Regions from separate parts of the Exiguobacterium sp. ZWU0009 genome, predicted to be linked through region 2. Evidence: predicted binding sites of a transcription regulator. Region 2 holds the regulator's gene; each other region holds the start of a gene.

Region 1 (7,960 bases), 930 kb from region 2:
GTATTGGCGTTACTCCGTCCAGTCAATACACGACAAGCAGCATCGTCGATATGTTTGATATCGAGCAGTACCAGATCCGTCGCATCGAGAATGGCGTCGATGTTTTTCGGGACGACGGATCCCGCGGTATCGATGACCGTATGCAGTCCATGTCGTTTTGCTTCTGTTAAAGCAGCCTCCAAGAATTCTGGCTGAGCGAGCGGTTCACCTCCAGAGAAGGTGATTCCGCCACCCGTTGCCTCGAAAAAGGAGCGATAGCTGATCGCTTCTTTTACGACTTCGTCTGCTGAGACACGCCGTCCGCAACCGAACTCCCATGTATCCACGTTATGACAGTATTGACACCGTAATGGACATCCTTGCGTAAAGACGATGAATCGAATGCCAGGACCATCGACTGTTCCACATGATTCAACGGAATGGATCATACCATAGGTCATCTTGCTCACTTCCTTTCACATACTACACATCATTTTAGAGAGAACCGTGGAACGTTCGATTAATGACATCGATCTGTTGTTCGCGCGTCAGTTTAATGAAGTTCACGGCATAACCGGATACCCGAATCGTTAACTGCGGATATTGTTCTGGATGCTCCATAGCATCGAGTAACGTCTCACGGTCAAAGACGTTGACATTCAAATGGTGTCCTTTTGAAGTCGTACCACCCATATATCCGTCAAGTAATCCGACCGTATTGCGAATACGTGTGGTCTCATCCTTACCAAGTGCTTTTGGCACGATCGAGAACGTGTAGGAGATACCGTCGAGCGCATGCTCATATGGTAATTTTCCGACAGATGTCAGTGCGGCGACAGCTCCTCTAGTGTCACGTCCGTGCATCGGGTTAGCACCCGGTGCAAATGGTTCACCCGCACGGCGTCCATCTGGCGTATTTCCTGTCTTTTTACCGTAGACGACGTTTGAAGTGATCGTTAGGACAGACTGTGTCGGAAGCGCATTGCGATACGTTGGATGTTTACGGATTTTCTCCATGAACAGCGTCACGAGATCAACTGCCATCTGATCGACCCGTTCATCGTTATTTCCGAACTTCGGAAACTCGCCTTCGATCTTGAAATCAACTGCAATCCCATCCGCATCTCGGATCGGACGGACTGTTGCGTAACGGATGGCGGATAGACTGTCAGCGACGACCGATAAACCAGCGATACCGCATGCCATCGTCCGTAAGATTTCCGGATCGTGTAACGCCATCTCAATCCGTTCGTAACTGTATTTATCATGCATGTAATGGATGACATTCAGTGTGTTAACGTACAGTTCTGCGAGCCAATCGAGTTGACGATCATAAGCCGCCATGACGGTTTCGTAATCGAGTACTTCATCAAGCATCAATGGACTTGCGGGGGCGACTTGAATTTTGAGCTTCTCGTCCATTCCGCCATTAATTGTATAGAGTAATGCTTTTGCCAGGTTTGCTCGCGCACCGAAGAACTGCATCTGTTTCCCAATCTTCATCGCGGAGACACAACAAGCGATGCCGTAATCATCTCCATAAACCGGTAACATCAAATCATCGTTTTCATATTGAATCGAGCTTGAAACGATCGACATCTTCGCACAGAATTCCTTGAATCCGCGTGGAAGCTGAGTAGACCAGAGAACGGTTAGATTCGGTTCCGGTGCCGGACCAAGTGTCGAGAGTGTGTGTAAGAAGCGGAATGAACTTTTCGTGACGTTTGATCGCCCATCTTCACTCATTCCACCAATGGATTCCGTTACCCACGTCGGGTCACCCGAGAAGAGATCATTATAGTCCGGTGTCCGTAAGAATTTGACGATCCGAAGCTTCATGACGAAATGATCGACGAGTTCTTGTGCAGTCTCTTCCGTCAAGCGACCAGCCGCAAGATCACGTTCGACATAAATATCAAGGAACGTCGAGACTCGACCGAGTGACATGGCTGCCCCGTTTTGCTCCTTGATGGCAGCAAGATAGGCAAGATAGACCCACTGGAATGCTTCTTGTGCTGTTTCTGCAGGGCGGGAGAGATCGAAACCATAACGAGCTCCAAGCTCGGTCAATTCCGTTAATGCGCGCAACTGTTCATTCATCTCTTCACGGTCGCGAATCATCGATTCAGATAAGAATCCGCCACGTGCCTTTAAATCCTTCTTACGTTCTTCGATCAAGCGTGCCGTTCCGTACAAAGCAACACGACGATAGTCACCGATGATCCGTCCGCGACCATAAGCATCAGGTAATCCGGTGATAATGCCGGCTTTACGTGCAGCGCGCATCTCAGGGGTATAGGCATCGAAAACCCCTTGGTTATGTGTCTTCCGGTACTCGCTGAAAGTTTTCGTGACGGTCTCGTCTGCTTCAAAGCCATACGCAGCTAGGGCATCATTCACCATCCGAATCCCACCGTTCGGATGAATCGAACGTTTAAACGGTTCGTCAGTCTGTAAGCCAACGATTTTTTCAAGTGAGCGATTCAGATACCCTGCATCATGCGAGAGGATCGTTGATGGTGTTTTAGCATCGACGGCATACACACCACCACGTTGTCGTTCTTCATTCGTCAGCTGTAGAATTTGTTGCCAAAGCCGTTCCGTTGCTTGCGTCGGACCGACTAAAAAGTGATCATCTCCTGTATATTCCGTGCGATTGAGTCGGATGAAGTCTGCGACATCGATCGTCTTTACCCATTCACCAGACGTAAAGTTCGTCCAAGCACTCGTTTTTTCTAATAACATGGATACCACTCCTTTAATATTGAGCTAATCATCAGTTCCTTATGTGAATAGTGTAACAAAAGGAAGGGCTGATTCCCTTTACGTTCATGTGAATGTTTTAACAAGTGAACAAACGTTGATATGACGGGCTTTCTTTATTTCTGTATTCATATGAAAATAGTTTTAAAAAAACAGTTTTAGATTGCTAATTCAAGGTTTTTTGGAAACTGTATGAGTTGTTTTGAAAAAGATTCACTAGAACAGTTGAAACTGTGAGGAATGTCACGCTACGGTGCCTTGTATTTTTAAGACGTATCGTTGACAATGAAAAAGGGAATATAGAACGTGGAGGTGTGCCAAATGGAGTATGTATCATTAACACAACAAGGAGAGTATCAGTCAGGAGACTGGGTCTCGCTGAAAATCGGATCGGACGGTTCAACGCGAACGGGAATGATCACGGAATTCGAAAATGATGGATTCTGGATTCGGTTTGAAGACGATTTTGATTATGAAGACTTTATCGGCTATGATGAATCGTATTGGATTGCGCTTGTTCGTCGTCCGGTTGACGTAAAAGCGACGTATGCGAGTCTTGCGGAGTACCCGGCACTCGCTGCAGAATTACAGGATCGTGTCATCCAAGGGTTCGAAATTTTAGAAGAAGAAGCCGGTGAAAGCGAGATTCGATTCCACATTCGATTGCTCGACGCAGGAAATGAATATACACAGACATTACGGGGATACCGTGATGCATCAGGAGATCATGTCGAATACGTAACGGCATGATGGAATTAAGAGAGTAGGAGAAATCGTTATGAATTTTACAAAACCATTTTTACAGGAAGCATGGGAACGCGCACGCTTTACGGAGTTGATGCCTGTTCAAGAACAAGCGATTCCGTTGTTGCGCGAAGGAAAAGATGTCCTGGCGGAAGCGCCGACAGGAACAGGGAAGACGCTTGCCTATGTCATTCCAGCTTTAGAAAAGATTGAAGTAGAAGAACCACACGTGCAAGTCGTGATCACGGCACCAACACGGGAACTCGTCATGCAAATTCATCAAGTCATTCAATTGTTTGCTCAAGGAAGTGGGATCAAATCCGGTGCATTCATTGGTGGAGTTGAATTAAAACGGCAATATGAACGATTGAAGAAAAAACCGCAAATCATCGTCGGAACACCTGGGCGTCTCGTTGAGTTGATTGATTCGAAGAAGTTGAAGATGCATAAGGTGAAATTGATCGTCTTGGACGAAGCGGATCAAATCTATGAGAGTGGTATGAGTGACTCGGCGACGCGGATCGCAAACAGTGCACTACGCGATCGACAACTGGCATTCGTCTCAGCTACATTACCGGAACGGACAGCAGAATGGGGACGGACGCTTGCGAATAATCCTGAGACAATTCGGGTTGAGCGTGCCGTCAGCACACAAGTGACATTTGGTTATTTGGAGACTTCACGTCGTCAGAAGCCGGAATTGTTACGTCGTCTGGCGAACATGCAAGGATCAAAAGTGCTGACATTCATTAATAACCGCTCCTTCCTCGGACCATTGAATGGCGAGTTGAGTAAATTTTCATTGAAATACCGGATTTTAGACGCTGAAAAAGGAAAACGAGAGCGGATGGAGACATTGCGTTCTTATAAAAAAGGAGAGTTTCCGTTACTCGTTACGACAGGTCTTGCGGCACGTGGTTTAGATATCGAAGCAGTCACGCATGTCGTCCATTATGATTTACCGGAGTCGCTTGACGATTTCGTACACCGTTCAGGTCGGACGGGACGTGGAAATGCGAATGGAATGGTACTTGCTCTTGTTACGGATCAAGACTTAAAACACTTAAAAACACTTGCGAAGCAAATGGGCGTCGAGATGGAAGCAATGGAAATTTACCGTGGGGAAGTCATTCCAAAACGTGAATTCACAGCACCTCAGACGATTAAACGACCGGCTACTCCTCACCGGAAAGGGCGATCGAAATGAAGAACGATCGAAAAGTAATTCCGTTTCCGACGACGGTTTCTGAAGCGGAAATGAATGCAGCCTTGAAGAAGATGTATCAAGAAGCAGCGACAGCACGTAGTACGGATTGGGTCGCTTTCATTGAAGAGATTGCGACGGAGGGACGTTGGTATTTAAAAGATGCTGAATTGTTCCGGGACTTATTCGTAGATTGGGCAATCTTCTATGAAACGGATGATCAAGGAAAAACGCCGCATGGTCGTTTTCTTGAGCAGGTCAAAGAAGAGTTATCGCCTAGTCTCTATCGTGCCTTGCGTGGATTAGCGGACCCGATGCCCTCACTGTTTCAAGTCGAGGCGGATGGTGTCGTTGATTTGATGTCAAAACAGACGTATCAAACAGATTTGTCTGAGATTGAAGTCGAACCAGGTGATTTGTTGATTGGAAAACTGCTCTACATTTCTGGGAAATGGCGCTTTGCGATTGCCTATATGAAAGTAGCGCGCGCACTGGTACCAGAAGTCCTCGCCTTGTTGACAGATTTCGTGGATGAAGTAGGAGAAGACGCGTTGCTTCGCCAGTACCCTGAATTTTGTGCGGAATTGATCGACTTACTCCTTGATATCGAAGAAGGCAACATTGCGCCGAGACCAGAAGAATAATCGGAAAAACCTAGGACACATGACCGACTATGGTCAATGTGTTCTAGGTTTTTTTTCAAGAATCTGCTCGATATAGGGCGACATCGTTTTTATCCCGATGTTTCACGCGATACATGGCAAGGTCGGCTTGCTTTAAGCATGTTTCAAGATCAGCCTTATGACACGCGGTCACACCGATGCTTGCAGAAACGAATAAGGATTGTCCTTTATAGACGTAAGGACGTCTTAAAAAGTGTAAGAAGGATTTACATTTTCGACGTAAGGACAGTTCATCATCGGCGTGTAAGAGGATCGCGAACTCATCTCCACCAAGTCGATACACCTGTTCTAAAGAATTCGTATGCTCGCTCAATCGTTTCGCGACCTCGATCAATACGTAATCACCTGCTTCATGACCATACGTATCATTGACTTGCTTAAAACCGTCTAAATCGACTACCGCAAGATAATTCATCTCGAGGAGATGGTTCGAAAAATCTCGCTCTAACGAACGACGGTTTCCGATACTTGTCAAGGCGTCATGGTAGGCGTGGTATTCGATACGTTTTTGCCGGAGCTTTCGTTCAGTGACGTCATGTAAAATCGTGAAACGTCCCATCGAGGTGGTGGCAATTTGAATCGGAATATCAATGATCTCATATCGTCTATGTTGTTCATCTTCATACTCATCGATATCTGTCTCAAGTGTTTCTAATAAGTGACGCATCGTACGAGGAATATGTTCAATCGTCATGTCGGGTAAATGAAACAGACGTTGGGCAGCTAAATTTGCGTATAGTGCCGTTCCGGATTGATCGAGTCGAATCATCGGATCAGGGTGACCGAGAAAGAGTGGGATGACTTGCTGTTCGCTATCTTTAATTTGTTGTTTTCGGTGCTCGATGCGTGAAGCGAGTTGTTCATTCCGTTCGTGTAATTGTGCGACGATCAACCCATGCTGACGAGCAATCAAGATTTGTCGAATGATTAGTAAAACTAAAATGATAAAGATATCGAGCTTTCCGCCTTCTCGTTCCACCATGTAATGAATAAATAAAGGAACGGCCAGTAGAGGGAGCCAGGAACGGGGAATGACCGTCGTTCGAGTGGTTCCTTCTTCGATATGATCAATATGCCATAGAATAGCTGCACTTTGCACCAAACGGATCAAGATCGGGAAAAATAGCAGATAATTCGCTGAGAAGTCCGGGAAATAAACACTTGAGACTTCGTAGATACCGCGAATAAAAATGGATAAAAACAATAAGAACAATGCCATCCTTGATACCCAATGGGTTTCTTGGATGAACGTGAAATAGAAGAAAACGAATAAACCGAGTGATGTATTCGTGATGACGATGATGGCATAAGGAACAGTTTGCAGTCCAGGATTCGTCAATTCATTGAGGACGTGAAACGCGACAAGTCCAATGAAAACGACGATGATCGCGGCATCGACGAAAGCGAGTACGTGTTGTCCGAGTGTCCGTTTTGTGATGATTCGGTAAAAAATCGCGTATAAGAATACGTAATGGGATATTGAAAATAAAATTAGGCTATAAATAGATGGAACTGGAAAGTCTGGATTGAAGAAATGTAATGTCTCAAGAACGGAACCGATACAGGATAAAACCAGTGATCCTAAAGCAATCAGCCAGAATTTTCGTCTTGGTACGACTAATGCTTGTTCCTTACGATAAGCAGTAAGAATAAAATAAGCAATCAATCCAAGAGAGGCATACTGTAGTACTTGTTCAACGATCCGATTAGAGATGGAAGGGGTCCATGTGGCAAGGATCATTAGAGTAAAAGAGATGACGAGCATGGCAGGGAACCAACGGATGAAATAGTTCGATTTAAGCATGGACTCCCTCCTAACGTTTAATTTGAGTAGCGAACAAAAAATTGTTTTTTTCGGTCTTCTTAATATGGTACATGGCTTCGTCTGCTCGAATCAATAATTGTTCTGAGCTTTTACCATTTTCAGGGTATAAGGAAATTCCGATTGATGGTGTGACTTGAAGCGTATGTGTCTGGATATAGAACGGATGATTCAGAACTTCGAGAACGTGTTCGGCAAACTGTCGTGTTTCCGAAGCAGATGCTTGAATGAAGATCAAAAACTCATCTCCGCCAAGACGTGCAACGAGATCAGTTGACGTCGTCATCGATTGAAGACGGATCGCTGTCTCTTGTAACACTAGGTCACCAACATCATGCCCATAAGTGTCATTGATGTGTTTGAAACCGTCCAAATCAATGAATAATAAGGAGCCGTATTCTAACATCGGAAGAGTCAGATAAAGTTGTTCTTCGAAGTAACGCCGGTTTGGCAAATGCGTGAGCGAATCGTGATACCCCATACGTTCTAGCCATACTTCCTGTTGATAATCTTCCGTGATATCCGCCAAGATGACGAAATAGCGTTGTTGATCTGGGATATCGATGATTGTCGTATTCAAAAAGCTTTCCGGATGTTCCTCCGTAACCGGTACATGTAGCAAGTGAGAGGGATAAATCAGCTGCGCTTGTTGAAGCAATGGAATGAGTCGATCGAGTTGTAGCCGTTGACTCGGTCCGAGCGGTAAATCGCTCCACCCAGCTTCTACAGCAGCTGGATTGACAGATCGAATCTGATACGTAGCAT
Region 2 (7,960 bases):
GAAGCATCATTCCGCGTCCGATTGCTTTCGTGACGACGCAAGGAGAAGACGGGACGGTCAACGCCGCACCATTTTCGTTCTTTACGGTCGCATCAAGCAGTCCACCACAACTGGTGATTGCCGTACAACGGACGGATCAGGGTCAGAAGGATACGGCACGCAACATCCTTGCGAAACAAAGTTATGTCATCCATATCGTCAGCGAAGAAATCGTCGAGGCTGTGAATGAAACAGCTGCGCCACTTGCGTATGGTGAAAGTGAGCTCGAACGGACGGATTTAACACTTGTCGATAGCGACGCGATTGATGTACCCGGAATCGCGGAAGCGAAAATCCGGTTCGAGATGCGCTTGACGCAACACGTTGAGCTGGAAGGTGCCGATCTTTTGATCGGAGAAGTACTGCGTTACCACGTTGCGGATGAACTCGTCGAGTCGTTCCGGATTGATGCGGCAGGTTTGAAGGCTGTCGCTCGTTTAGCGGGGAATGATTATGCGACGATAGGGAAGACGTTTACGATTGCCCGACCTACCAAATGATACAGGCGTGAATGTTTGATTCATTATACGATCCATATTAACGACGAACGTTTCGACTCAAACAAAAAGGAGTGGAGAGACTGGACTAGCTACCGGAATCTCCACTCTATTTTTCATGTTGTTCATCTGATTAATCGATCGGACTTCAAGGTTGTGGATCAATTTCGTTTGAAGAGGCTTCAAGACCATGACGTTTACTGTACTGATAGCCATCGAGCAAATAAAAGACGATCGCGAGTGCCCAAATGCCGACACAGCTGATTAAGAAAGCGGTGAGCGGGAAGACACTACCGTAATACGATAAGATCAACGGGTCATTGAGTTCGACGAATAGCTGTGTCGTCAGGAGCGTACAGCATAATCCCGAAAGTAAACTGACGAAAAGACCACTCCATGTTTGGATGACGAGACCGATCATACAAGAAATCAGGAGGAACAAAGGAAGCGCAGCATTAAAAGCATCCGGTCGGATGAAGGTCGACACGTAGTCCGCATACATCGGTACGAAATAAAGAATGCCGGATAGCAGTCCTTGAATCAAGTTGATGAAAAAGCTTTTCGTCCGCATCAGTGTTGGTTCTCCCATCGTTCCATCAATTCGAGTAGATCGACATCAATCTGATCACGTTCTGCTGAAAGAGCCGTTGCTTTCGGAATATCGTTGAAGACTTCTGGTTCACAAAGCAACTGTTCAATTTCTGCCGAACGCTGTTCGAGCCGCTCGATGTCTTGTTCGAGCTGTTCGATTTGCTGACGACGCTTGCGTTCTTCTTTCTGTGCTTCCTTGTCGATTGTCTTCGACGCCGTGACTTTTGCGGCTTTTGCTTCCTCCGCTTCAAGACGCGCAATCTCTTCTTGCTCCGCCTTCTTCTCCGTGTAGTACGAATAATCACCGAGGTATTCCGTCACGCCCGCTTCACTCATCTCAATAACGCGTGTCGCGATCCGGTCGATGAAGTAACGGTCGTGAGAGACAAATAACAGCGTTCCTTCGTAGTCGACGAGGGCGTTTTCGAGGACCATCTTCGAATCCAAATCCAAGTGGTTCGTCGGCTCATCGAGGACGAGGACATTCGTCTTCCGGAGTTTCAGTTTTGCGAGTGCGAGACGTCCGCGTTCGCCACCGGATAACTCATGGACGATCTTGAAGACATCGTCACCGCTAAACAAGAATTGCCCGAGGACAGAACGGACTTCTTGTTCACGCATTAGTGGCCATTCGTTCCAAATCTCATCGATGACACGGTTCCGGTCATTGAGTTCCGCCTGCTCTTGATCGTAATATCCGATCGAGACGCCGGTACCGAACCGGAAATCACCGAATAGGGGGCGTAAGCGACCGACGAGAACTTTCAAGAGCGTCGACTTTCCGATTCCGTTTGGTCCGACGAGTGCCAGTGATTCGCCGCGTTGCAAGCGGAACGTGATGTCTTTTGAGACAGCTTCTTCGTAACCGATCGCCAGTTGATTGACTTGAAGAACATCGTTCCCGCTCTGTTTTTCAATTGGGAAGGACAGGACCGTGCTACGTTCATCCCCATCTGGTCGGTCGAGTCGGTCGACCTTCTCGAGCCGTTTCCGGACACTTTGGGCACGTTTTGTCGTCGTCGCCCGGGCGATGTTGCGTTGAATGAAGTCCTGCATCTTTGCGATTTCTTCTTGTTGCTGTTCGAACTGTTTCATTTCTTGATCGTACAAGGCCGCTTTTTGTTCCAAGTACTTCGTGTAGTTCCCGGTGAACTTACGACAGACATTGCGCGACAGCTCATAGACGACATTGACGACTTGGTCGAGGAAGTACCGGTCGTGTGAGACGATCAGGACGGCGCCACGATAACCGCCGAGGTAACTTTCGAGCCAAGCGAGTGTATCGATATCAAGGTGGTTGGTCGGCTCATCAAGAATGAGGAGCTCTGGTGCTTGCAGAAGCATCTTCGCTAAGGCGAGTCGTGTTCGTTGACCACCGGATAATGTCTGAATCCGGCGCGAGTAATCATCCGGATAAAAGCGCATGCCGTGCAAAACGGAGCGGATATTCGCTTCGAACTGATAACCACCGGCTTCTGAGAAGTCGTGTTGCGCTTGATCGTACGTCTTCAAGAGACGATCGTAAGCGACCGGGTCGTTCAAGATATGCTCCATGCCCATTTCGATTTCCATCCGGCGCAGTGTCCGTTCTTGTTCCTGGAGATGTTCGAAGACGGTCAGCATCTCGTTCCAGATCGTCTCATTCGATTCGAGACCACTGTCTTGTGCGAGATAACCGATTTTGACATCCTTGCCTTTCATGATGTCACCCGAGTCATGACTGAGTTCACCAGCGATGATTTTGAGCAAGGTCGATTTACCGGCACCGTTTCGTCCGACGAGCGCAATCCGATCTCGCTCTTGTACTTCCAGTTTGATATTTTCTAAAATCGGCTCGACGCCGAATGATTTCGAGAGTTGATTGACTTGTAAGAGTATCATTTCCATCCATCCTTCCACCCTTTAGTCTATCACGAACAAAAGCGCGAGGTCCTGCGGAATATATTATTTGTGACTCTATGTGAAGTGGTTTACAATCAAGGAGAGTAGAAAGCTTTTTGCAAAGATTTGGGTGCCACGATGGATGTGGCCGAAGGGGGAACTGCAGGATGAATGGACCAGACACAAAAATTCCACAAGCGACAGCAAAACGGTTGCCGCTATATTATCGCTTCATCCAAAGTTTATACAATTCAGGCAAGCTCCGCGTCTCTTCTGCTGAGTTAAGCGAGGCGGTGAAGGTTGATTCAGCAACGATTCGTCGCGATTTTTCCTACTTTGGGGCATTAGGGAAGAAGGGGTATGGATATAACGTTCAACATCTCTTAACGTTTTTCCGCAAAACCTTGAATCAAGATGAGGTGACGAATGTTGCCTTAATCGGGGTCGGTCATCTCGGAACAGCGTTTGCAAATTATAACTTTTTAAAGAATAATAGTACTCGGATAGTCGTTGCGTTTGATGCGGACGAAGAGAAGGTCGGAACAACAACGCATGACGTTCCAATCTATCATGTTTCGGACATGAAAGAACAAATCGAAGCGAATCAGGTCGATGTTGCCATCTTGACGGTTCCATCCCAGTTCGCGCAGTCAGTAGCGGATGAGTTAGTCGAGTATGGTGTGACAGGCATCCTGAACTTTACGCCAGCGCGGTTGAACGTGCCGGCGAGCGTCCGGGTCCATCACATCGATTTATCGATCGAGTTGCAGTCGTTAGTTTATTTCATGAAGCATTATTCGCAATCAGCTGAAGGAGTGAAATCATAATGGAAAACCTTATTCCGCTCACACTAGGTATCGGACCTGCAAGCATCGGATTGATCGCGGTCGTCGCGTTGATCATCTTCGGACCGAAGAAGTTACCAGAATTCGGACGTGCTGCTGGTCAGACATTGAAAGAGTTCAAGAATGCCACGAACGGCATCATGGACGACGATAAAAAGGACGAACCGAAAGAGAAGTGATTGAATCATGACGGTTGATCAAGAGCAAAGCATGACGTCGCACCTTGACGAACTCCGAAAGCGGATCGTCTGGTCGCTTATCATCGTCGTCGTCCTGTTCGCTGTCGCATTTCCGCTCGTCCGACCGCTCGTCCGCTTCTTGCAAGCAGACTTAAAAGAGCTCGGTATCGGTTTGAATGCCTTCAACGTCGCCGATCCTTTAATGTTGTATTTGAATCTTGCGTTCATTATTGCGCTGATTTTAGCGTCACCGTTCTGGATGTATCAACTCTGGGCATTCGTCCGACCAGGACTTTATGACAAGGAGCAAAAAGCGACATTGACGTATATTCCGGTCATCTTCTTTCTGTTTTTGGCTGGAGTAGCCTTCTCGTATTTCTGGTTGCTTCCCTTCTTGCTTGAAGTCTCAACGGATCTCGGGAAAGAGCTCGGAATCGAACAAGTCATCGGAGTGGAGAACTACTTCAGTTTCTTAATCCGATTGACGATGCCGTTCGGTCTTCTTTTCCAATTGCCGGTCGTGACGATGTTCCTGACACGTCTGGGTCTCGTGACGCCATATTTCATGCGAAAGAATCGGAAATATGCGTACTTTGCGCTGTTCGTCGTTGCGGCATTGATCGCACCGCCGGACGTGACGTCACACTTGATGATCTCGGTTCCATTGTTCGTTCTCTATGAGATCAGCATCTTGATTTCTGCGCGAACGTACAAAAAGGTCTTGATCCTCGAGCAACAGGCAGAGCTTGAACGACAGGCGGATTTGATGCGTGAATTGAATAAATGAATCGTGAATTCCTTCCGACGATTTTTGGAAGGAATTCTTTTTTATGAAAGCGTTATTTTTATATTGATAAAGCAGTTAGTGATACGTATACTAAAGATAATTCATGGGGGCTTAGCTCAGCTGGGAGAGCGTTTGGCTGGCAGCCAAAAGGTCGTCGGTTCGATCCCGATAGTCTCCACCAATACCAAACATCTAACTCCTCGAGGCTTCGAGGAGTTTTTATTTTACTCCCAGTTAAATTCCTTAAAAATATAAAATGTCATGTAAAACAAATAAATTAAAAAAATAGGCAAATATAAATTGTTTATTTCCATTAAATTCATTAAACTAAATATACAGAATTTTCGTTTAACTGTTTTATCAGTAGTACTACTATGGTTTTACAGAAAAGGGGAAAACGAACGCATGAAGAAGAAGATTGCACTTATGGCAGCCGTCTTAATGACGTCTTCCAATCTAGTCAGTGCGCAAGGTGCACTGTCGTCGCAAGACAAAGCAACGGGTCAAAAACCGCAAGCGCTCTCGCTGAAGAAATCGGGGCAAGAGAAGAACTACAAACAATCGGATAAAGTTCGTGTCGTCATCGAGATGGAAGAGAAGCCGGCGATTCAAATCGCACAAGCTCAAAACAAGCGGTATAGCACATTGAGCAATGCCGAAAAAGAGTCGATTAAAGATCGCCTCGTCAACGTCCAAAAATCAGTCAAGTCAGCTATCGCTAAAAAGGCGATTCCCGTTACATATAAGGAGAGCTTCACGACCGTCATCAACGGATTCAGTGGTGAAGTCAAGTTCGGCGATATCGAAGACATAAAACAACTCAACGGCGTCAAGAGCGTACATATCGCCCATGAATACGCGCGTCCGGAAGTTGCTAAAGGTGCCAAGCCAGACATGCTGTACAGCAAGGACATGGTCAATGCGAAGGAAACATGGCAGGACTATGGTTTTAAAGGGGAAGGAACAATCGTTGCCGTCATCGATACAGGGATCGATCCATCGCATAAGGACATGGTCTTGAGCCCAGAGACGAAGATCGATTTGACTTCTTCGAAAGTCGATAGTGCGAAAGAAACAAAAGGCTTAAAAGGAAAGTACTTCACGGAAAAAGTACCGTACGGCTATAACTATGCCGATCACGATAGCGAAATCCGTGATTTAGGTGCGGGCGCATCGATGCACGGGATGCACGTCGCGGGTACGGTCGGAGCAAACGGGGATGAAGCAAACGGCGGCATCAAAGGGGTCGCACCGGAAACACAGCTCCTCGCGATGAAAGTCTTCGGAAATGATCCAGGAATGCCATCGACATTCAGCGATATCTACATTAAAGCAATCGATGATGCGATTGCACTTGGAGCCGATGTCATTAACATGAGTCTCGGTTCGACGGCATCGTTCGTCAATGCAGATGATCCAGAACAACGAGCAATCGTCAACGCGATGAACAACGGAATCTTGTGTGCGATTTCTGCGGGGAACTCGGCATTCGCAGGTCATGGTGCAGGTAACCCGTACACAGCGAACCCGGATATCGGTGTCGTCGGTGCACCAGGTTTAACAAGCCAAGCGCTCCAAGTCGCATCACTCGAAAATACGAAATTGACACTTGAAGGCATGGCACTGACGATCGACGGTCAGGATGCTGGTTATTTGGCATACCAAAAACAAGATTCACCGAATCCGATTGCTGTCTTCGATAAAGAGAAGAAGGATGTCGTGTATGTCGGTGACGGTCAAGCTTCGAACTACGAAGGCAAAGATGTCAAAGGGAAAGTCGTTTTCGTCGTTCGGACGGGTGATTTTAACTATGGCATGATTCAAGCAGAAGCTCAAAAACAAGGCGCAGCAGGTGTCATCGTCCGTGGTAAAGTCGATCACGGGGATTACGTCAGCATGGCGCTCAATAACCCAACGATTCCACTCGTCACACTCAGCATCGAAGACGGAAACAACCTCGAAGCAAAAGCAAAAGAAGGCAAAGCAATCGCTGTCACGTTCGACGGAAAAGCAGTCTCAGCCGATAACCCGGTCGCAGGACAAATGTCTGACTTCACGTCATGGGGTGTCACACCAAGTCTTGACTTCAAGCCAGAAATCACGGCACCAGGTGGAAAAATCTACTCGACGCTCAACGATAACGAGTATGGCGTCATGAGTGGGACATCGATGGCGGCACCACACGTCGCTGGTGGAACGGCACTCGTCATGCAACGGATCGCGAAGGACTTCAAAGTCGACGGTGCGACACGCGTCAAACTCGCGAAGAACATCTTGATGAACACGTCGCGTCCACAACTCGATCAAGGAAAATACAATGCGCAGCTAAAAACAGGCAACTTCTACTCCCCACGTCGTGAGGGAGCTGGACTGATGGATCTTCGTGCTGCCATGAAGACGCCAGTCGTCGTCACAGAGACGAAGTCGGGTGAAGGTAAGGCATCCTTGAAGGAAGTCGGCGAGAAGTTCACGTTCACACTTGATTTGAAAAACTACAGCAGTGAAAAAGTGACGTATAAGTTAGCCGGAACGGTTCAATCGGATCTCGGCGCAGAAGGATCGAACTTCCTCGAAGCAAACGGAATCTTTAAAAAGGGAACGATCGGTACGGTGGACGCGAACAAGGGCACATATCCGATCTCATTCGCAGTTGGCTCGAAGAAAGCAAGCTCGGTCTCGATTAATCCGAAGAGTTCAACGAAAGTCAGTGTATCGGTCGATCTAAAGGATACAACGGACTGGGCAAACGAACTTCCGCTCGAACAAGTCTTTGAGAACGGCTACTTCGTCGAAGGATTCGTCCGTTTGATCGATACGAAGAGTAAGAATCCAGAATTGACGGTTCCTTACGTTGGCTTCAAAGGGAAATGGGATCAAGCTCCGATTCTAGACGCACCATTGTACGATGAAGACAACACGTTCTATGGTTTGACAGGTCTAGCGACAGAAGTGAAGGATAACTTCGAATTCCTCGGCGCAAACGCTGCTGGCGATGTCGTCGCGAACAAAGTATCGTTCTCACCAAACAACGATGGTAGCGCAGATGAAGCATTCCCGATCATCTCGTTCCTCCGTAATGCGAAAAAAGTCGAGTACTCGATTCTTGACCGTAACAAAGCAACGCTTCAGAAGCTCGATACG
Region 3 (7,960 bases), 860 kb from region 2:
TAAGAGTTCGGAATCAACTGGTTCCGTTGCCCCGCCCGTTGTTTCGAGTGGAGGAAAATTCGTTCGACCGTCTTCTGGTGGAGTATCACAAGGATTCGGACCAGCAAGCGGTGCGAATGGTTACACGTTCCACAACGGTGTTGATTTCAGTGGTTCGGTCGGGTCTCCAATCGTCGCGGCAGCAGCTGGAACGGTCATCACAGCATCAGGTGGTGGACCTTACGGCAATCATGTCATGATCTCTCACTTCCTAGATGGACAAGTGTACACGACCGTCTACGCACATATGAGTTCATTATCGGTTCGTGCAGGGCAAACGGTCTCTCAAGGTCAGCAAGTCGGGACACTTGGTAGTACAGGAAATTCAACAGGACCACACTTACATTTCGAACTACATGTCGGAGGCTATCAATACAGTGCTTCTTCTCCTCTAAATGCAGTCAATCCATTGGCATATCTGTAATCAAAACGGGCTTCGGCTCGTTTTTTTTTCTTCTCTATGCTACAGTTAAGGCGAAACGAATACTTGAGCAACTAGGGGAGCTGGAGGAATCCGGCTGAGAGGAAAACCAATCTGTTTTCGACCCTATTACCTGAACTGGATAATACCAGCGTAGGAAAGTTGAGCCGAACGGATACCGGAATGCGTGTATAACGCTTTCGTATAGCGTCGACTGCTTTTTTACAGCGGTCGGCGCTTTTTTTGTTGGTCACGACTCCCTTACATTGCTCGATGGGAAGGTGAAAAGAACATGAAACATGTACTGACGATTGCGGGATCCGACTCCGGTGGTGGAGCTGGGATTCAAGCAGATTTAAAAACATTTTCGGCTTTAGGCGTTTATGGAATGAGCGTACTGACAGCCGTCACAGCGCAAAATACGTTGGGAGTTCAAGCGGTGGAAGAGTTATCCCCAGAAATCGTAGATGCCCAGTTAACGTCGATTTTTTCAGACATTCGTGTCGATGCGATCAAAATCGGAATGGTCTCGAATGCGCAGACGATTCGTGTCATTGCTACACATCTCCGTAAACAAACAGTCCCTATTATATTAGATCCCGTCATGGTCGCTAAAGGCGGTCATGCCCTATTGCGGACGGAAGCTGAACAAGCATTGATTTCAGAACTTTTACCACTTGCGACTCTCGTCACACCGAATTTACCGGAAGCAGAACGTTTAACAGGACGATCGGTCACCAATCTAGAGGAAATGCGACTGGCGATGCATCAATTGGCTACACAGACAGGTGCAGTATTGCTAAAAGGTGGACATCTCTCAGGAGCTGCGACGGATTTGTTGTTTGATGGGGAAGTGGAACACCACTTCACATCGGAACGATTAGACAATCAACATACTCATGGTACTGGTTGTACCTTATCCGCAGCGATTGCAGCGCGGATGGCGCTTGGAGAAGATTTACAAGATAGTGTACGACAGGCGAAAAACTATGTCACGGAGGCAATTCGTCATGGATTTGCTCTCGGACAAGGTATTGGACCGACACATCATTTTCATTCACTTTGGAGGGATACACATGTTTACGACCATTCTTGAACACAAACCACTCATTCACCATCTGACGAACACGGTTACGATCAACGACTGCGCAAACGTCACACTCGCTGTTGGAGCATCCCCCGTCATGGCAGAAGACATTCGTGAAGTAGAAGAGATGGTTAGACTCGCGCAAGCTCTTGTCTTAAACATTGGTACGATCGATGCAGACATGCAAGCAGCTCAACGACTCGCAGTCCGTGAAGCGGGACGTTTGAATGTCCCAATCGTTCTTGATCCCGTAGGAGCAGGAGCAACGACATTACGTACTGCTTTTTCCAAAGAACTCATTGATCTCGGGTGTACGGTCATTAAAGGAAATGCTTCTGAAATCAAGACGTTACTTGGGGAAGACGGACGAACTAAGGGAGTCGATGCTGCGGGAGATGCAATTATGGATCGAGAAAGTATTCGCGTATTCGCTCGCAAACACAAATCTGTCCTCGTCGTGACAGGTCCGAACGACTACATTACGGATGGAACGCGCGAAATGGAATTACATGTAGGAACACCGCGTCTAGGAGACATCACGGGTACGGGCTGTATGACGGCCTCCTTGATTGCGAGCTTCCTCGGTGCAGGATATACGGCATTTGAGGCGGCTGTCCACGGGACATTTGTCATGGGAAAAGCAGGGGAACAAGCAGCCTCCGCGCAAGGTCTTGGTGATTTTAAACGAGAGTTGTTCAATGCCATCAGCCTTATGACGGAGCAAGACCTGGTGGAGGTGACAGAACGTGTCAATTGATTACTCCATCTATGCAGTGACGGATCGTCGGTACCATCCTGGAGTCGCGATCGATACGGTCGTTGAGGAAGCCATTTTAGGTGGTGCAACAATCGTGCAATTACGGGAAAAAACAGCGCAAGGAAAGGAATTCTTTGATCAGGCAGTTCGGTTGAAAACACTCACGGATCGCTATGATGTTCCTTTAATCATCAATGATCGGATTGATATCGCGTTACTCACCGGAGCTGGTTTGCATATCGGACAAGAAGACATTCCTTTAACCGCAGCACGTCGCCTTTTACCAGATGCTGTGATTGGCGTATCAGTAGCAACCGTTGCACAAGCGATTGAAGCAGAACGAGACGGAGCCTCTTATTTAGGGGTGGGTTCTCTATTTGCGACTTTATCCAAAGCGGACGCTGATTCCATGTCGCACACGATGCTTCAGGCGATTCGGGAAGCCGTACGATTACCTCTAATCGGTATTGGTGGAATCACAGCAACGAATGTCTCCTCTCTGCCCATCCCGCTGGAAGGGTATGCCGTCATCTCAGAGATTTTCGCTAAAGAAGATCGACAACTCGCTGCGCAGCAAATGACAGATGCTGTGCGAGAATGGCATCAATCACTTCAGAACAGGGTATAATCCGTTCAGAGGTGATTGTATTGAAATGGCAGACGATCCGTTTTCGCGGCTATTGGATTCGATATCGGTTAGAACCACAAATCATTCGAGTCGATAATCAGGGGATCTACCATCTAGGAAAAGTCTTATTTCCGCGTCCTAATCGTGTTTCCTATGAAATGGCCCTTTTATTGAAAGAAAAGTATGAAAGACGCTACAAACGTCCGTTGTATATTAAAACGAGCTCGATTGCGACGGAAATTTGGGGTCATACTCATTTAGATATTTATTACCGGGCACTTCTTCGTCTACCGATTCCGACGCGACTTCGTCAACGTTATACGAACCGATTAGAAAGCACGAAAATCATTGATATCGGCGTACGCGCTGTCGACCAAAATCGAATTGTCTGGGATATCGGAGATTACGTAGGAGGATGGTTCGTGTTTTGGCTCATTCGCAGACGAATGCGCTGAACTTGCAATGTCCCGTTTCTCGTGGTGCAATATAGGTAGAAACGAGGTGACAGACATGGACATTCCCCGTTGTGAAACGATTGCGATTGACGAACAGCGTGCGTCTGAAATCGGACGAATCGTGGATACGATTCCGACGCTTGAAATCGGAAAGCTATTTAAGATTCTTTCGGATGCGACACGACTGCGAATCGTTTATGCGTTGACGATCGAAGAAGAACTATGCGTTTGTGATGTCTCAGCCTCTGTCGACTGTTCGATCGCGACAGCGTCGCATCATCTTCGGTCTTTGTTGAAACAAGGACTCGTCAAGTTCCGAAAAGAAGGAAAAGTCGTCTATTATTCCTTAGATGATCATCATGTATCATCGCTTGTGCATATGGTGATGGAACATGTACAAGAGGGAAAAGCAATGCCTGAATAAATCTTTAGAATAAACGAAAAGCGCAGCCGAAGCTGCGCTTTTCGTTTATTCTAAAGACGATTGTTCTGATCCCTTAGGAGCGAAGCGGTGGAAGAAAAAGACCGTGGCACTAATTAATAAAAAGGACAGGATGGAGAGAGCAAGACACATCCATTTATATGTAGCGATTAAAGAATCTGATTGTTGTAATTTGGCTTGAAGCGTTTTATACAAATCATCTTTCACACGGGATAAGTCTTCGAGAATCGTTTGAGTCGTCTGAGTCGACTGTCTAGCAAGACGTTTTGCGGCTGTTGGACTTTGACGTTCATAGACAACAAACACGCGTTCAATCTCGGACTCCCAGACATTGTTGCGGCGAAGGAGATCTTTAATCGTCCCTGGGGTAGTCGACGATTGGTTCAGACTATTGCGCAAATCATGAATTTTAGACGTTGAAAAGTAATATTGTTCGATATAACGATTATCTTCATACAATAAGAGACCACGAACCGCATTGGCACGATCTCGATTGTGTTCGACCAACTGATCTACCTGATTGATTAAAGGTATATTATGATCCTTCATTTGCTCGGTCATCGTTGCAATCGTCCGATAACCGGATAACGCATAGATGATCGGGATAGAGGCGAATAAGCTGACCAAGAAAATCAGCAGAATACGCTGACGCCAAAGAGAGTGCATGCAATCATTCCTTTAAATAAAAGACTTGTCATAAGCTTAACTACTATCGTAAAAAAAGTGAAGCCTGTCTATTTTTTGAATAGGGATAATGACTGAAAAAGTGAATAATACTAATAAAAAAGCAGGAAAGATGATGCAATACGAGAAGCTGTTTTAAGAAGATAAAAAAAGCACAGCTAAGCTGCGCTTGGTGTTAAAACGAATACGAATGTTCCTTGTAATTGCCGAAGACAGTGTGGATTTCCGAGAATGTAACGAATGCATTCGGTTCGACAGAAGAGACGATTTCTTGCAAACGGACGATTTCGTTATTTTGAACGACGACATAGACCATTTTTTTCGTTCGGTTGGAGTATCCCCCACGTGCATCAAGAATCGTGACGCCACGTCCGAGTTCTTTTGTGATGACTTCATTGATTTCATCTGCTTTCTCACAAATGATAATACATTGCTTAGAAGCAGAATAGAAACTGTAAACCGTCTGAAGGGCTTTGGCGCGAACAAAGCTCATGATGAGAGCGTACATAACATGTTTAAGATCAAAGACCCACCATACTAGGATGTAGATGACAAGATCTTGCATCAGAAATATACGAGGAAGTGGCCAGTTATGAAAACGAGCAAAGAAAAATTTTCCAAGAATATCAAGCCCTCCAGTTGAAGCACCACCGAAGAAGATCAATGCCATTGCGAGACCAGAAACTAGACCAGCAAAGATAGAAGCGACGAGCGGATCATTTAGAGATTCCGGAACGATTTGAGTCGGAATCCAGTCAATTAAAAAGGAAGAAGCAATGACGATAATTCCAGATAAGAACATGAATCGTTTGCGCAGGAAACGGAAACCTAAAAGGAAGAGGGGAATGTTTAAGAGCAATTGCGTTAATCCGATTGGCGTGTGGAAGAGCTCTTGAATAATGAGCGTGATCCCCATGATACCACCTGATCCGATATCATTTGGAGATAGTAGTAGGCTGATGTAAAGGGAATACAGCAACGTACCAATGATTAAGAAACTGATTTTTTCAACTCTCTTTTTCTGTGGGTGTGTTGTAGTCATGGCAATATGATGAGTGACCTCATGCTCCTCCTTCTGTGAGTATCTGCCTGCAAGAGTACGCTCATATGCATAAAATTTCAACCCTTCTTATGAAAAAAAAGATGAAAAAGGGTACGTTTTTTTAGGAAGGTGATGAAAATGAAGAAAATGTTATGGATTCTTGGTTGTATCTGCTTAGGAATACTAGTTGGAATTCGTCTTTTTGAACAACCCAATGAAAAAAATCAATCATCCATTTGGCATGATGGTGATCTTGTAGCGAGACAAGTGGGGGCCTCGATGACGAATACGGTAGCGGTTCGTCAACTAGCCGAACAACTTCCGTTCTCATCAGAATTAAAACAGGTAGATGTTGAAGGAGAATCGTTACGTCTTGCCTATGAAGTGACAGGAAAAGAGCGACAAGCTTGGATCGGTACCGATACCGGGACACTACAAGTGAATCAGGATTTTTTAAAGGCTCGATTATCTAAAGTTCTGATGCATCATACGCTTGTTTTATTTTCAACGATTCCTGATTTAACTGACCTAGAAATTCACTACACGGATCCGTATTCAGGTGCAGATTTTACGATGGACCGGAAAACATTCGACGCCTATACTCCGACCGATATCGAACGAGCTACTTCGTCTTCTAGACGCTTTAATCGTGTCGTCATTGATGGCTATGTGCTTGATGAATCAAGACGAAATACTTTCTTTGAACGCTTCGCATCACGACTACGAATTCAAACTAATTAGTTGTATAAAGCAAGAAAAGGCATTTTTCACAATCTCGACACAATGATATCGTTTACATCTCGTTCTTTTATAAAAACGATAAAACAGGTCTATTCAATACTTGAACATCTTTTAAGATGGAAGTATGATAATAAATGAACAAACATTGTGAAGTGTTGAACAAAAGAAAGAGAGGTTTCTACGATGAACGAGGTAGAAGCATTAGAAGGATTACGGAATAAAGCAATCAAGTCGACGCGCATGCTACAAATGCGTCCTCTCGAGTACTTAGTTCGTGCCATGCTAGCGGGGATTTTCATTGGATTTGCAATTATTTTTACCTTAAAAGCAATTAACGGTCTATATATGGCGGAGTCACCTGTTGCGACACTTGTCGGTGGACTGACCTTCGGAGTGGCACTTGTCTTGATCGTTTACGGTGGGGCAGAGCTGTTTACAGGAAATACGATGTATTTCACGACGGCGACGATGCGCGGCTATACGACGAAGATGGATACGATGAAGGTCTGGTTAATCTGTCTAATCGGAAATGGACTTGGAGGATTAGCGTTTGCGCTACTCTTTTCCCAAACAGGAATCATACAAGAGCTTGGTATGAACAATTGGTTGTTTGCGGTATCGGAAACGAAAATTCATCATACGACGTGGGAAATCTTCACGCGGGCAATCTTCTGTAACTGGATGGTCTGTTTAGCGATTTTCATTCCAAAGAATATGAAGAATGAGTTGGCGCAAATCATGATGATGATGGTACTTGTTGCAGTATTCTTTGCTTCTGGATTTGATCACGTCATCGCCAATATGGCATTGTTCTCCATTGCGTTAGTCGTACCACATCCGGATACGATCACATTTGCCGGAGCGATGCATAACCTGTTGCCAGCTTTAGCCGGTAACATCATTGGTGGAGCAGTCTTCATGGGAATGATTTATACGTGGCTGAATAAAGAAAAATTAGAAGTAGATGAATCACGTCAATCCACGACACCTGTTCATATTGCTTCGAAACAAAATGCATAATCAAAAAGCAGCTGTCGCGACAGCTGCTTTTTTCATTCATTCCATATGTTGAAAGCGATCGACGTCTGCAGCCAGTTCTTCGTAAATCGTCTCGACGATTTGTGCATCATCGAAGAGCCCGAGGACGTTATCGTCCGGTAAGGCGTCAACAGGAGACGTGAAGTACAGAACGGCCGTCAACAACAATTGTTCCTGTTCCGCATGCATTTCAAATTTTTTCTGATAGAGAGCACGAAGCATTTCAAGCAGTTGTTTTAATTGAAAATAAAGGACGAGTTCTGCCTCGCGTTCGATGTCCGAGCTTTCTGTAGACGCGATATCTTGCGTCAAGTGCGCAAGTCCGACTTCTGCTCGAACTAACAATTCTTGTTGTGCTTTTTCATCCCCAACGAGGTCGAGTGCCTGTCGGTGAAAATACGTATAAGCCGATTTAAAATCTCCGGGTGTAAATTCCATGGTGATGCCTCCTTCTATTCTCCTTCTAGTTTCGCCTTATTTCTTGCAAAATTGCAACTATTTCGTGAAAATAAAGATACAAGAAAGGGGATTACATAATGCCGACACAAGCAGAATTACAACAATACGCGTCTTTAGCCGTGCGTACTGGAATTAATCTACAACCAGGACAACAACTCGAGGTGCGT
Region 4 (7,960 bases), 810 kb from region 2:
CGCGGATGAACTCGATGTTGATTTCTTTGAGGTGGTCAATCGTTGATCGCACGTCACGAATGCTTTCCCCTTCTACATACATTGTTTCTGTCCGTTCACGAACAGGTGCTTCCGAACGAAGCGGTTGGTAAAATACTTTAAAAATCATGCCTAGCAACTCCTTATCAGTACATTGTTTTTTGTCCTTAGTACAGTATACACGATACATGGACTATTTTTCATCCTTATTCGGCATGTTCCCTTCCGGCAACACGCTTTTGGTTATGCTATACTTTCACATGAACAGGTCATTTCGACCAATTAAAAAGAGAAGGTGAAACCATGGCAAATCAGAAAGTCGTCTTTTTCGATATCGACGGAACCTTATTGCATGATGGTCATTTTGTTCCGGAATCAACAAAACAGGCAATTCGTAAGCTTCAAGAAAATGGTGTTTATGTAGCGCTCGCAACTGGACGCGGACCTGCGATGTTGTCTGGAATCCGTGAACTACTCAACATCGATACGATTATCGGCTATAACGGGCAAATCGTCGTTCATCAAAATGAAATCATCTACAAACGTCCACAACCGAAGACGGATTTAACTCATTTAACGCAGCAAGCGAAAGAAAACGGGCATACACTCGTTTATCTTGGTGAAACAAAAGGCTTCACGACGAAATCAAATGACACGCATGTCGTAGATTCGCTCGGCGATCTCGACATGCCATTACCGATTCACGATGAAGAAGCTTTCTTATCGCATGATGTTTTCCAAACGCTCGTTTACTGTACGGCCGAAGAAGAAGCGGATTATGTTAAACGGTATGACGCATTCGATTTCATTCGTTGGCACCCACACGCAATGGATGTCATCAATGTCGGTTCTTCGAAAGCAGAAGGGATCAAACAATTCCTGAAATTGACGAACATTCGCCGCGAAGATACCTTTGCATTCGGTGATGCTTTAAACGATCTAGAGATGCTCCGCTACGTTGGAACCGGTATTGCGATGGGCAACGGACTTCCAGAAACGAAAGCTGCTGCTGATTACGTCACGAAACCGATTCTCGAAGACGGGATCGCACACGGATTAAAAGAGTTCCAACTGATTTAATAAGTAGATGTAAAGCTGAGGCATGCCTCAGCTTTTTTTAATTCTTCACTTTATGAATCGCGCGCTCTAGACGGTCGAGATCCTCATTTTCACCAATGACGACGAGATAATCTCCTTTTTCGATCATTTCATCAGCTTGTAAAGAAATCAGAACGTTTTCTCCACGTTTAATGGCGACGACGTTCGCCCCGTATTTGCTCCGTAGATCAAGATCAATCAATGTTTGTTTCGCCATCCGGTCACTGACTTTAATTTCAACGATCGAAAATTCTTGAGATAAGTCGAGATAGTCAAGAATATTTGAACTCATTAAACCGTTCGCAATTCGGACGCCCATATCCCGTTCTGGGTGAACGATGAAATCTGCTCCGATTTTTCGTAATACTTTTTCGTGGTAATCGTTCGTCGCTTTAACGGTGATCGATTGTACCCCGAGCTCTTTTAAAATCAATGTCGTCAAGATGGATGCTTGAATATTTTCCCCGATGGCAACGATGACATGATCGAAGTTTCGGATTCCTAGACTTTTTAAGACATTCTCATCCGTCGTGTCCGCGATGACGGAATGCGTCGCAATTCCCATGAATTCATTGACGCGCTCCTCGTCGGAGTCAATCGCTAAAACATCATAACCATTTTTTGATAGTTCTCGGACGATCGAGCCACCAAAGCGCCCTAGTCCAATTACTGCAAACTCTCCATTCATTTTCACAACTCTCCTTCACAATCGCTCTTCCTTAGTAGTGTACCCGATTCATTTTAAAAATACTATAAACGCCCCTGCGATTCGCAGAGGCGTTTATTCATCCATTATTTTGAGGATTTCCCACGTACATAATCGTTATCGAACAAGAAGAGTCGTAAAATCAAGTACAACGCCGGAATCAAGAGTAAGAGTCCGAAGATGAAGACAACGACGAGTGCGGAAGCCATTGTTTCGTTAACGACCGCTTTGTTGATATCGATATATGGATACAAGATATATGGTAAGTGCGTATAACCGTAACCAAACCATGCCACTCCATACTGTAACATGACCGCGACGAAGGCAATTCCGTAATTCTTCTTCATGTAGACGAGTGTTACCGCAACGAGGAAGAAGATGAAACTAGCAGCGAACCACCACCAGTTCCCGTTTAAGATGTTCTCATAGTGCCATGCCGCTTGATTTTTCAATCCAAAGAAGACGAGTGCACAGACAAGAATCGTCGGACCACTCCAGAAGAGTGCCCATTTACGAATTAGCGGAGTAGCCCCTTCATCCTTCGCTTTATCTGCGTAGAACAAAAGGAACATCGCACTGATATAGAGGACGGATACGATAGCGAGTGCTACGACCGACCAAGAGTAAAAGTTCGTAAATAATTTTGTTCCTAAAAACTCGACTGTTTCATTCGTTTTACGAATAAAACCACCTTGACTGATCGTCAATGTCGTTGACATCGCCGCCGGAATCAATAGACCAGTTGCTCCATATAAGAACGTATAGAACATGCTGTCGTTTGATCCATAATTGGCAAATGCATAGAAGCTACCGCGAATTGCAATCAATACAAGAACGATTGAGGCTGGCACAAGCAGTGCCGTACCGAAATAATAAGCGGTATCCGGGAAGAACCCGACTAGTCCGACGAAGAAGAATACGAAGAAGACGTTCGTTACCTCCCACACTGGTGAGAGATAACGAAGAATCAATCGATTCGTTAAATGATCCCGCTTCGTATATTTTGAATAAAAGGCATAAAATCCAGCACCGAAGTCAATTGAGGCAACGATGAGATATCCGTACAGGAAAGTCCAAAGGACCGTAATTCCTAGTGTTTGAACGTCCAAATCGTTCCCTCCTTACTTGTTATCATCCACGAACATAGCTTCCCCACGCGCGTGGTGGTTTTCAGCAAGTTCTTGAAGTTCTTTACCAACCGGGTTTTTCTTGAACATCCGTAATAATACGACTGTACAAATCGTACCAAGCATCAAGTACAAGGCACTGAATAGAATCAACATCGGACCAACAGCAGTTGACGTCGTCGCCGCATCTGCAGTCCGCATGATGCCGTAAAGTGTCCAAGGTTGGCGACCAATTTCAGCGTACATCCAACCTGCTTCAATTGAAATCATCGCTAGAGGTCCACCGATGAAGACACCTCTTAAAATCCATTTATTATACGGATTCAATTTTTTCAAACGGAATGCCAAGATGAACAACGCAGAGATGGCAGCCAAATACATACCAATCGAGACCATGATATCGAAGAAATAGTGAACGATCAGCGGTGCTTGATCTTCTTTAGCAAACTCATTTAGACCAATAACTTCTGTATCTGGAGCTCCACCTGCAAGAATTGAAAGTGCATATGGGATTTTGACGGCTCCCTTAATTTCATAACTGCCGTCTTCTTGCTGATCAAGTATCCCACCAAAGATCAACTCGGCTTCACTTGTCGTTTCAAAATGCCATTCAGCAGCTGCAAGTTTTTCTGGCTGGTATTTTGCCAAGTATTTCCCTGAGAAATCTCCGACAAGTGCCGTCGAGAAGGCAAAAATCAAACCGGCCATGACAGTGAGACGAAGAGCTTTTTTATGATAAGCCGTCTCCGCTGCTGAGAGTGTTTTTTTGCGGAGTAAGTGGAACGCCGCGATTGCCGCCAAGATGAATGCGACTGTTAAATAAGCCGATACGATGACGTGTGTTGCTTTTGTAGGTGTTGCTGTATTGAACATTGCTTTTAATGGTTCGATTTGCGTTAGCGTTCCGTTGACGATCTTAAACCCTTCTGGTGAGTTCATGAAAGAGTTGACCGTCGTAATGAAGAATGCTGATGCTGTCGCACCAATGACGACCGGAATCCCGATCAACCAGTGTAACCATGGGTTTTTGAACCGATCCCACGTGTACAGATAAATACCGAGGAAAATCGCTTCAAAGAAGAATGCGAATGTTTCCATGAATAGCGGTAATGCGATCGTTTGACCAGCCACTTGCATGAGTGACGGCCAAAGTAGTGATAATTGCAATCCAATTGCCGTCCCTGTCACGACACCGACTGCGACGGTAACGACGTATCCACGCGTCCACCGTCTTGCTAATAAAATATAATCCGGATCTTTGCGTTTCAGACCGATGAATTCAGCTGCGAGTACCATGAGCGGTACCCCGACGCCAATCGTCGCGAATATAATGTGAAACGCTAATGTGAGCCCTGTCAACAATCGACTGAGCAATACGGGATCATTGAACATGTATATAGCCCCCTCTTCCTAAAACATACTTCTCTATATGGTCTATAACCGTATCATAGAGAACATAACCCTTTATGTCTGTTTATAATGTTTGATGTAACAAATTGTTCACATGTGCACGTGATTTTTTTCACAAAATGTTCGAAAACTCCTATTCTTACATATATAAAAAGCTTTCCCATTCTTGATTTCGAAAGGGAAAGCAGTATGTCCTTCATTATTTCATAAAACTTTTTAAACATATTCTCGGAAATAATGGTCGAGTAAATCAATCACAAATGGAATTGCGGATTCATCTGGATTCAAAGTTGGTTGATGAAGTCCAGATGTCGGATTATCGACTCCGAGCCAAAACATCATTCCTGGAATTTCCTTCAACATGAATCCAAAGTCTTCTCCTGTCATTGCTGCATCACATTCGATGTAGTTCGCATTCATCTTGACGAATGATGAGAATTTATCAACGATGTGTCGGTCATTGACGACCTCGTAATAACGATTTCCGAATTGTAGATCAATCTTGACGCCGAACGAAGCTTCGATTCCCCGGATGATGTCACGAACGCGTCGTTCCAGTTTTTCCATGTCTTCTCCATTGAGTGCGCGCATCGTTCCGTCAAGAACAGCTCTACCGGCGATGACGTTTTCCCGAATCCCAGCATCGACCTTTCCGATCGTGATGACGCTACAGTTCATCGGATTGATGGATCGGCTGACGATTGTTTGCAATTGCATGATCAAGGCTGCTTGCGCAACGACTGTATCAATCGTCAAATGAGGAAATGCCGCGTGACCACTTTGACCATAGATCGTGATATGGACTTCTCGAGCACTCGCGAACAAGACGCCAGGACGGCTCGCAATCGTACCGACTGGATATTCCGGTGCGACATGAAGACCATACATCTCACTTGGACGATATTTTTCAAACAACGGACTTTTAATCATCGGTTCTGCCCCGCCCGGACCTTCTTCCGCTGGTTGGAATAAAAAGACGACATCATCCATGACCGGCAATTCAATGATTCGTTTCATTAATCCTAACGCAATCGACGTGTGCATATCGTGACCACAGGCATGCATGAAGCCTGGATGTTCCGAGCAAAATGGAAGACCTGTCGCTTCTTCGATCGGTAACCCATCAATGTCTGCCCGGTACCCAATCGTCCGATTCCCAGTCAATCCTTTCACTCGAACGAAAACACCCGTTTCAAACGTGTCATACGTGACACGATCTGGTGGATAAGCACGAATTTGTTCCAATATAAAAGCTTGCGTCTTAAATTCCTTGAACCCTGGTTCTGGTATTTTATGAAGCGCGCGCCGCATTTCAATGGCGTATTCCATCTGACTGACTTCCTCCTTCTTCTTTTACGATGTCCCAAAATGCTTGAACTTGTTTCAGCTCAAGCATCGATTCCGTAGACAAGATCCATGTATCTCGCTTTAATATCTTTCCGGACGATGTTTTTAACGGAAGCTGCATGACTTCATTTGATTGCTGGATCGTCGACTCGGGTAAAATCGCAAATCCAATTCCATGTAGAGCCATCTGCTTGCATGTCTCGATTTGATCGACGACCAGCGTCCGAGAGGGGGGGCTTGCGAACCGATCTTGCCACCACTCTAAAATTTCTTGGTAGTATGTCGAATCACTCTTGAACTGGATGAACGGTCGATCCGTCACGCGCAATTGTTCAATCGACGTCAGCTCACTATCGACTAAATAGAGCGGATCCGAGAAAAGACGTTCTTTGACACCTTTCCAGTCCGGGTTTCCACGAATGATCCCGATATGAAAATGTTCCTCTAACATATGACGCATCATCTCACTCGACCAACCCGTGACAAGCTGGACACGGACATGCGGATAACGCTCAACGAATCGTTTTAAGACACGCGGGAGCCAGTATTGCCCCATGATGGAAGCGACGGCAATCCGAAGCGTCCCATAAACGGCACCTTCTTCTGCTGTCAATTCACTTTTTAACTCGAGTTCCTTCCGATTCATCTCTTTTGCGAGACCGATTACTTTTTCTCCTTGTGGTGTGATGCTTAACCCACGCGATGAACGAATGAATAATTTTGTTCCCCAGCGTCTTTCAATCGCAACGAGACGTTGACTAAGTGCAGGTTGCGAGACGAATAATCGTTCAGCAGCGCGCCTCATATTCAATTCTTCCGATAAGGTGATCAACATTTCCATTTCCGACACTTGCAATGTGAGATTCGACTCCTCATGATATAAGATGGCATTAGTTTAACACGTTAGAAAGGACGATACATATGACACGCTATCATTTTATGTTCATCATCTCAACGATTGCAACGCTTGGCAGTCTCTATTTCAGTGAAATTCGCGGATTCATTCCCTGCCCGCTCTGTTGGTGGCAACGACTATTCATGTATACGACAGCCTTTTATTTGCTCATCTCGCTATTCCGGTCGAAAACGATTGATCCGCTCTTCGTCCGCCTGTATGTGCTTGCCGGCTTTGGTGTCGCCTTGTACCACGTCATCCTTGAGCGCTTACCCGATGGCGAAGCGTTATGTACGAGTGGCTGTCTCATTAAATGGGTCAACTATTTTGGCTTCTTGACGATTCCGATGATGAGTCTTATTGCCTTTACATTACTCTTAGTACTAGCGTTCTATCCAGCACGTTCAAACAATGAAGCGTAAGACAACACGATACAAATTAGGAGAAGCTATTTGAGCTTCTCCTTATTTGTATCGTACATCACGTCCAGCGATTGAAGACGCTGACGGCGCTTGAGAACGCAAGCTCTGAGAGTTGTCCCGTACCTTCACACCAGTCCCCGACGAAAGCGACACCTGCATGATCCGGAATGTGAGTCGCAAGTGGCGTTTGCCCCATTTTCCATTTGATTTCTTGTACGACTGCTCGTTTGATCGTTCGTTCTGCGACGATACGTTGTCTCCAATCTGCAAAATGAACGTCAAGCATCTGTTCGATTCCCGTTCGGACATGTCCAATATAATCGGGATCATCAAGTCGATCGTGTTCAAGATAGGCGATTGCTTGAAGGACTTGACCATCCTTCGGTGCAAGACTTGTATCATAATGCGATAAATCCGTGATGAACGCTCGATGCGAACGGTCGTAGATGTATGAATACGGTGTTTGAATATACGGGTGAAGTCCAAGATCATACACGAATACTTCTACTGGTTCATGACTCGCATACGGTGTAACAAATCGTTGAATGACAGTTGGGGTCGCCATTTTTAAAATTTCACGCGGTGGTACGGCAAAGATAATCCGTTCGACGTTCCATTCTTGTTTCTTTCGATCACGGACTAAGAATCCTGTCATAGTCGATTCGACTGCTGTTATTTTTGTTTTTTTCAAGATCTCTCCACGATTCTCTAGGATGATCCGTTCCAACTCCTGTACTAACCCTTGCCACCCACCTTCGATGTATGAGACAGGCTTTCGCGTCCGAAAAAGTTTTTGATAATACTCGAAATAGACGTCTGACGGGATTTTTTCCGGTTCTGCCGTAAAAAAGTTCGTTGATGCCAAATCAAGCATCAACTGTGCCACTTGTTCATCGACTCGTTCTGTTTTTAACCATTGTCCGATCGATTGTAGCGG

Evidence for each region. Region 2 encodes Rex, which represses fermentation and respiration genes when NADH is low (regulators of the CRP and FNR family bind a similar motif). Its sites were predicted from a motif close to TTGTGAAATATTTCACAA; they were not measured.
Region 1: the regulator Rex is predicted to act here: its motif matches at 2,811-2,828, upstream of pflB (formate C-acetyltransferase).
Region 3: the regulator Rex is predicted to act here: its motif matches at 6,442-6,459, upstream of L985_RS03120 (formate/nitrite transporter family protein).
Region 4: the regulator Rex is predicted to act here: its motif matches at 4,460-4,477, upstream of L985_RS11470 (cytochrome ubiquinol oxidase subunit I).

Annotation. Positions count from the first base shown of each region.
Region 1 is NZ_CP018057.1:660,565-668,524, forward strand. It holds gene pflA (pyruvate formate-lyase-activating protein) at 1-440, opposite strand, end outside; gene pflB (formate C-acetyltransferase) at 475-2,724, opposite strand; gene L985_RS03410 (hypothetical protein) at 3,064-3,492, shown strand; gene L985_RS03415 (DEAD/DEAH box helicase) at 3,521-4,693, shown strand; gene L985_RS03420 (hypothetical protein) at 4,690-5,334, shown strand; gene L985_RS03425 (GGDEF domain-containing protein) at 5,390-7,177, opposite strand; gene L985_RS03430 (GGDEF domain-containing protein) at 7,188-7,960, opposite strand, start outside.
Region 2 is NZ_CP018057.1:2,983,002-2,990,961, reverse strand. It holds gene L985_RS15410 (flavin reductase family protein) at 1-539, shown strand, start outside; gene L985_RS15405 (hypothetical protein) at 685-1,107, opposite strand; gene L985_RS15400 (ATP-binding cassette domain-containing protein) at 1,107-3,008, opposite strand; gene L985_RS15395 (redox-sensing transcriptional repressor Rex) at 3,176-3,835, shown strand; gene L985_RS15390 (twin-arginine translocase TatA/TatE family subunit) at 3,835-4,032, shown strand; gene tatC (twin-arginine translocase subunit TatC) at 4,040-4,819, shown strand; tRNA gene L985_RS15380 (tRNA-Ala) at 4,925-5,000, shown strand; gene L985_RS15375 (S8 family serine peptidase) at 5,225-7,960, shown strand, end outside.
Region 3 is NZ_CP018057.1:597,773-605,732, forward strand. It holds gene L985_RS03075 (murein hydrolase activator EnvC family protein) at 1-463, shown strand, start outside; TPP riboswitch at 527-637, shown strand; gene thiD (bifunctional hydroxymethylpyrimidine kinase/phosphomethylpyrimidine kinase) at 753-1,556, shown strand; gene thiM (hydroxyethylthiazole kinase) at 1,537-2,304, shown strand; gene thiE (thiamine phosphate synthase) at 2,294-2,932, shown strand; gene L985_RS03095 (hypothetical protein) at 2,944-3,387, shown strand; gene L985_RS03100 (ArsR/SmtB family transcription factor) at 3,443-3,811, shown strand; gene L985_RS03105 (CHASE3 domain-containing protein) at 3,857-4,495, opposite strand; gene L985_RS03110 (YitT family protein) at 4,689-5,555, opposite strand; gene L985_RS03115 (hypothetical protein) at 5,694-6,296, shown strand; gene L985_RS03120 (formate/nitrite transporter family protein) at 6,480-7,316, shown strand; gene L985_RS03125 (YkvA family protein) at 7,353-7,772, opposite strand; gene L985_RS03130 (aminopeptidase) at 7,871-7,960, shown strand, end outside.
Region 4 is NZ_CP018057.1:2,169,460-2,177,419, forward strand. It holds gene L985_RS11450 (DNA-dependent RNA polymerase subunit epsilon) at 1-148, opposite strand, end outside; gene L985_RS11455 (Cof-type HAD-IIB family hydrolase) at 322-1,098, shown strand; gene L985_RS11460 (potassium channel family protein) at 1,136-1,804, opposite strand; gene L985_RS11465 (cytochrome d ubiquinol oxidase subunit II) at 1,909-2,931, opposite strand; gene L985_RS11470 (cytochrome ubiquinol oxidase subunit I) at 2,944-4,341, opposite strand; gene L985_RS11475 (N-acetyldiaminopimelate deacetylase) at 4,576-5,688, opposite strand; gene L985_RS11480 (transcriptional regulator CcpC) at 5,672-6,562, opposite strand; gene L985_RS11485 (disulfide bond formation protein B) at 6,628-7,023, shown strand; gene L985_RS11490 (FAD-dependent oxidoreductase) at 7,082-7,960, opposite strand, start outside.